Regions from separate parts of the Streptomyces sp. NPDC050564 genome, predicted to be linked through region 1. Evidence: riboswitches for the same ligand, from Rfam matches in the RefSeq annotation. Region 1 holds a riboswitch; the other holds the start of a gene.

The links. Region 1 has a riboswitch for cobalamin ahead of ACIBK0_RS02955 (HoxN/HupN/NixA family nickel/cobalt transporter). Riboswitches for the same ligand answer to the same signal wherever they lie in the genome.
Region 2: it holds a riboswitch for cobalamin, as region 1 does, so the genes downstream of both, ACIBK0_RS44075 (hypothetical protein) here and ACIBK0_RS02955 (HoxN/HupN/NixA family nickel/cobalt transporter) in region 1, are expected to answer to the same signal.

What each region holds. Positions count from the first base shown of each region.
Region 1 is NZ_JBITGS010000001.1:676,045-679,245, reverse strand. Features, by position in the region: gene ACIBK0_RS02960 (YcnI family protein) at 1-548, shown strand, start outside; gene ACIBK0_RS02955 (HoxN/HupN/NixA family nickel/cobalt transporter) at 606-1,706, opposite strand; cobalamin riboswitch at 1,734-1,937, opposite strand; gene ACIBK0_RS02950 (winged helix-turn-helix domain-containing protein) at 2,018-2,377, shown strand; gene ACIBK0_RS02945 (Cys-Gln thioester bond-forming surface protein) at 2,506-3,201, opposite strand, start outside.
Region 2 is NZ_JBITGS010000045.1:61,354-64,554, reverse strand. Features, by position in the region: gene ACIBK0_RS44085 (hypothetical protein) at 1-177, opposite strand, end outside; gene ACIBK0_RS44080 (hypothetical protein) at 284-688, opposite strand; gene ACIBK0_RS44075 (hypothetical protein) at 1,008-1,262, opposite strand; cobalamin riboswitch at 1,445-1,574, opposite strand; gene ACIBK0_RS44070 (pentapeptide repeat-containing protein) at 1,715-3,148, opposite strand.

The DNA of each region.
Region 1 (3,201 bases):
TCTTCCTGCCCACCGACCACCCGGTCCTGGGTGTCCTGGTCACTCCGCAGTCCGGCTGGACCGCGAAGGTGACGACCACCAAGCTCAAGACGCCCATCAAGACCGACGACGGCACGATCACCGATGCCGTCTCCGAGATCACCTGGACCGGCGGTCGGATCCGCCACGGCGAGTTCCAGGACTTCAACGTCGCCTTCGGCCAACTTCCCGACGACACGGATCAGCTGGAGTTCAAGACGCTGCAGACCTATTCGGACGGCAATGTCGTCCGGTGGATCGAGGAGACACCGAAGGGCGGCGAGGAGCCGGAGAACCCGGCGCCGGTGCTCACGCTGACGGCCAAGGACACGGGGGAGGATTCCTCCGGGGAAACTTCCGGTGCGGCCTCGTCGTCGAGTTCGGGATCGGATGCCAAGAGCTCGACCGCGAGCAGCAAGAGCAGTGACTCGACCGCACGCGGCCTCGGCATCGCCGGCCTGATCGTGGGCGTGCTCGGCCTGGCCGCGGCCGGATTCGCCCTCGCGCGAGGCCGCAGCGCCCGCTCCTAGCCGGGGAAACGGGGGCGGCTGCCACCCAGTCGATGGGCGGCTGCCGCCCCGCCGCTCTCAACTCCCGTCGGCGGGGCGGACCGCCCACCGCTGCTCGACCTTGGCCAGTCGCCAGTACGCCACCGCCGCGGCCCAGACGACCACGAACAGGCCGACGATGATGTACCCGACGTTGTCCATGTCGAGCCCCGCTATCCAGCCGGTCACGTCGTCGCGCAGGTCGAGTTTGTCGTGCAGCACGCCCACCAGCTCGATCGTGCCGATGAAGAAGGCCACCGCGATGGACAGGCCGGTGATGGTGAGGTTGTAGAAGACCTTGCGCACCGGGTTGGAGAAGGCCCACTGGTAGGCGAAGTTCATGAACGTGCCGTCCAGCGTGTCGAACAGGCTCATCCCCGCCGCGAACAGCAGCGGCAGGCACAGGATGGCGTACCAGGGCAGTCCGGCCGCCGCGCCGCTGCCCGCCATCACCATCAGCGTGACCTCGGTGGCGGTGTCGAAGCCGAGCCCGAAGAGAAAGCCCAGCGGGAACATCTGCCCCGGCCGCGTGATGGACTTCGTGAAGCGGCCGAGGATGCGGTTCATGAACCCCCGGGAATCCAGGTGCTGTTCGAGTTCCTCCTCGTTGTACGTCCCCGCCCGCATCGCCCGGAAGACACGCAGGATGCCGATCAGCGCGACGAGGTTGAGGGCGGCGATCAGGTAGAGGAAGGACCCGGAGACCGTGGTACCCATGACGCCGAGCACCTGGTGCGTGCTGGAGTCCTCGTTCATGATGCGCCCGGCCAGTTGGGTGCCTCCGGCGATGAGCGCGGCGAGCAGGACCACCACGCTGGAGTGCCCGAGCGCGAACCAGAAGCCCACCGAAACCGGTCGCTTCCCGTCGGCCATCAGTTTGCGAGTGGTGTTGTCGATAGCGGCGATGTGGTCCGCGTCGAAGGCATGCCGCATGCCCAGGGTGTAGGCGGTCACGCCGAGGCCGATGCCGAACGCCTTGGATCCGACCTCGTAGTGCTCCGGCACGACGAGCAGGAACAGGATGCCGAACGCGACGATGTGCAACGCCGCGATCACGGCCAGGAGTACAGCGGTTCGGACGGTGTCCTCGCGGCGCCACCGGAACCCGGTGGCGGGGGACGACTGCGCGGGCAGGGTCATACGGTCACGCTCCAGCACCTCGTGGATCAGTTCGTGAGATGCCGTGGCCGGTCTCCTGGCTTACGGGTGCACGTGCCCGCCCCTACCTTCCCGGCCTTGCTGCCAGTGGCGCCGCCAGAGGGCGGCACGGGACGGGAACTCCCCCCGATCACAGTGGCGAGGGCCGCTCCGGCCTGGGCCCCTGAGGGGCCGTCACCGGTCTTCCCGAACACCACGGCCCACCAACCCTAGGGTCGGACGGGCTCCCCTGCACAGCTGCACACCTACGCAGGTATTGAAGATCACATGGGGTCGCCTGCGAAGATGACCTCATGCACCTCGTCCCCGCCGAGCGCGCCGACCGCCGGACCATCGACGGCCACCGGGTCTGCGACGCCATCGCCGCCATCGGTGAGCCCGGGCACGTGCGCACCTGGGCCGACCGCTTCTCGCTCCTTGCCGACCCGCGTCGCCTCGCCCTTCTGCTGGCCCTGCACCGGGCCGGCCCCCTCGCCGTCTCCGACCTCGCCATCGCGACCGGCATGAACGACCCCGCCGTCTCCCAGGCCCTGCGTCTGCTCCGTACCGCCGGGGTGGTCGAGGGCGACAAGGACGGGCGGGTCGTGCGCTACCGAGTGACCGACGGCCCGACCGCCGAACTCCTCGAACACTGCGCGTCCGACAAGGGGTGAGCCGCCCCGGCCGGCGGAGCCCGGAACGGGTGCGGCCCCGGATGCCTGGGGGGCTTGCCGGGGCCGCGGGCTCACGGAGTCACCGTGGTGCGGTCACTCACTGTTGAGTTGCCAAGGTTCTGTGTTGTTCAGTCCTGGACCCGTGTCTGCTTCTTGCGGACGAAGACAACCGCCCCGCCGCCGATCACCACGAGGGCGATCGCTATGCCCGCGATGATCGGGGTCGTGCTGGAACCGCCGGTCTCGGCGAGGTCGGTGCCCCCGGTGGAGGTGCCGCCCACCGTCGCCGGGCTCGGCTCACTGACCGTCTGGGTCGAGATGTCGCTCGTACTGCCCTGGGTCTTGCAGTCGAGAACGCCCTTGAACCGCTTCGAGAAGCCGTTCGGACCGTTGATCGTGAAGTCGTAGGCCTGGTCCTCCTGCAGCGGGATGGTCACCGTCCGGGACGTGGCCGCCTCGATGGTGTGCTCGATCCCCATCAGCTCGAAGGTGAACGCCTCGTCGCCCTCATTGGCCGCCGTGATGTCCACGCCGCCCTTGGCGCAGTTCTTCTTGGCGGACAGGGCCGGTATCGCGCCCTTCTCGGCCCAGTTCGCGGTCGCCGACGCGGAGACCGTCGACTCGCTGGAGCCCGCGAGGATCTGTGTCTGGCTGCGGGTCTCCGAGGTGAAGGCGCGACCGACCGGCACGGTGGTGGACGCCTGCACGGTCAGCGAGGCCGCACCGTCCGCGGCGTCCTTCGGCACGTCGAAGTAGAGCCGGCTGCCGTCGACCGCGGAGGTGATCGCCTTGCCGTTCTTGTCGACGATTTTCACCCCGCCGGC
Region 2 (3,201 bases), on a different contig from region 1:
CGCCGAGGAGGAGGCGAGGACGGTGATGACGCCCACCGCCGTTCCGATGGCACCTACCAGGTCTCCCCGGGTCGGGGCGCCGGTATGGGTTCGAGCGGTGTGCCTGTAGACGGTGAGCCCGACGATGCAGCCGATGACGAGGATCATCACGGCTTGGGGGGCGATCTGTACGGTCACCGCCGGCCCGCCTCGCAGAAGTGCGGACAACTGATCTTTCCGTTCGCCGCGAGCCCGCGAGCAGTGCTGCGGAGCCGGCGGAGCCGGCCTTCGACCGCGCGATCGCTCATGCCGTCAGCAGAGCGCCGATTTCGCGCTGATTCAGCTCCGGGCGCCGCAGCATCAACGTGCAGATGGCAGCGGCCTCCGGGGTGGTCTCGCAGAGTATCCGCCGCAGCGTGTCGCGGGAGGTGATCGTCTCGGCGGGGTCGTCGAACAGGCTGAGCTGGCCGGGGAACACGGCGTCGACATTCGCGGAGTTGAGGAGTCCGGAAGCCATCAGCTTCACTTCTCGGCGCCGCTTCCGGGACCAGGTCTTGAAGATGTCTCCGAAGGCCATGACGCACCCGCCGCCCACGAAGAAGGTGAGCATGCTGGCGCCCTTGTCCGGGTCCCATTCGCCGCCGCGCAGCGAGCGCTCCACGAAGCGGGGGCTGCCGCCGTGATGCTGTCCACCGCCAGGACTTCGCACACCTCGGAGGTGCGGGCGAGGATGGACAGTTCGGCCTCGGAGGCGTCGAAGGCGACGTTGTGACGGTAACAGTGCTGGGCGATGGCGCCCGTGCGCATCCAGGCCGTCAGGGTTCCCTGACCGCAGCCGACGCCCTCGACGAGCCCACCACCACGGGGGGGCTCGCATGGTGTCCGACTCGACGACCAGGCCATCGAGCCGCAGCAGCCCGACGCCAGCAGCCAGGCGTACAGCTCCAGCCGGTCGGGCGCCGCGAGGTGCGCGCGGATCGACCGGGCAGGTGGTCCTTGGTCCCAGGCACCAAGCCGCGCCCACGGATTCAGCGGCCGGGAGTCGGCGGTGAGGCCGGTACGTACGGAGTCCCGCCCCCGGTCGGCGCCGGACCCGGAGGCTCCGTGTGGTCGCCGCCGAGGATGAGCACCAGCGCGGTCAGCACCGAGGTGGCGCAGACGATGGCGCCGACGATGGCGCCCTTGCCGGCCGGGGCCTGCTGGGTGTGCTTGTGAACGAAGTACCCCACGGCGAGCGCCACCACCAGGAGGACGCCGCCGACGGGGTCGATGTGCACGGTCAAAATCGGTCTCCCGCTCGCGGGCCGCGCTGCGGCCCTGGGTGAGGAGTCCGCGGTCGCGGGTCTCCAGCCCTTCGGCGGGGAAGCAGAGGGTACGACAGCAAAGAAGCCCAACTCATTTCGAGTTGGGCATCAGGTCCGCGTGCGTGGTGTCCCGGTGCCCCTGCCGAAGGACCCGGCGAGGCGCCGGGGTCGTTCGGGCAGACAGGTCCTCGGACTACTCCCATATGGGAGGTACACCGTTGCGGGACAGTTCCGGATTTTCACCGGATTCCCCTGCGACTGCTCGCCCGCAACTGTACTCCATGCCCGGTGCGGCACGCGGGACCACAACCCGCTCCTCCCCTCCCGCATGAGTCCCGGATAACGTCCTCGTCTCCGAATCCCAGAGTCATCGTGACGGGCACTCAGGAGGACAGCCGGGGCCCGCAACCGGGGTTTCCGGCGTCACAGTGTCAGCTGGACCAAGCTGGAGGCAGGATCAGCCCGACCGGCGGCGATCCTGATGGCACCAGGCCAGATGGCGCTTCGCCGGTCGCTCCGGAGAAGGAGACCTCGCCGCCGGAGAACGTCGCGTTGACGAAGGAGACCTCGCCGCCGGAGAAGGTGGCGTCGCCGAAGGACACACTGCCGGCGGAGAACGTCGCGTTGATGAAGAAGACCTCGCCGCCGGAGAACGTCGCGTGGTTGAAGAACACGTCGCCGCCGGAGAACGTCGCGTTGATCAAGGACACATCGGCGCCGGAGAACCTCGCGTTGACCAAGGTCACATGGCCGCTCGAGAAGCTCGCGCCGAAAGAGACCTCGCCGCCGGAGAACGTCGCGTCGTTGAAGGTCACGTTGCTGCCGGAGAAGGTGGCGTCGCCGAAGGACACGCTGCCGCCGGAGAAGGTGGCGCCCCCGAAGGACACTTCGCCGCGGCGGAACGTCGCGTCGCGGAAGGACACGCTGCCGCCGGAAAACGTCGCCCCTTGGAAGTCCATGTCGCTGCCGGAGAACTTCCCCCTGAAGAAGGACACCGAGCCGCTGGAGAACGTCGCGTCGCGGAAGGACACGCTGCCGCCGGAAAACTTCGCCCCTTGGAACTCCATGTCGCTGCCGGAGAACTTCGCCCCGTAGAAGGACACCGAGCCGCTGGAGAACGTCGCGTCGCGGAAGTTCCATTTGTTGCTGGAGAACGTCGCGTCGCGGAAGGACACGCTGCCGCCGGAAAACTTCGCCCCTTGGAAGTCCATGTCGCTGTCAATGGTGACGCCGGTGAGGTCGAGGTCGCAGCCCTGCCAGGAGCGGTGGGTTCCCCAGGGGCGTCGGTAGTGGTCGCCGATGAGGCGCAGGATGGTGTGCCGGACCTTGCGGAAGGCGAGGTAGCGGTGGTGTTCCTCTTGGTGGGCGGGGTCGGTGCCGGGGTCGGGGGTGAAGGGGAGCTGGAGGTAGGCGCACAAGACGTCGATGCAGGTCTGGCGCAGGTCGCGGGTGGGGGCGTCGTCGGCGAGGCCGGCCAGGGCGTGCACGCCGCCGAGGCAGACCGCGGCGGATTCGTCGCCGAGCTGGGAGACGGCGGTGGTGAAGCGTTCGGTGTGCAGGCGGGTGGCCTCGCGCAGGGCGCCGTCCTCATCGACGCGCTGGCGCCGGTAGGCCACCACCAGGGCGACCAGGGCGCCGGCCCCGGCGACCACGCCGAAGGACAGCTTCACCAGGTCGAAGAGCGTCGTGGAGTCGATGCGGTGCTCGGGCTTGAGCCCCCGGGCGCCGAGCAGGTCCCATCCGGTGTAGAACACCGTGGCGGCCACGATGATCGCGGTGGCGAAGGCCAGGACGAGAACGGCGCCGACCGGCCAGAGGCGCAGGCCGCGCCGCTCGGCCCGGCGCCGGGGCAGATGTGCTCTCACGCATCATCAAGACAATCCACGCCCCGCGCCGGTTGCGTCTTAACCTCTCCGCC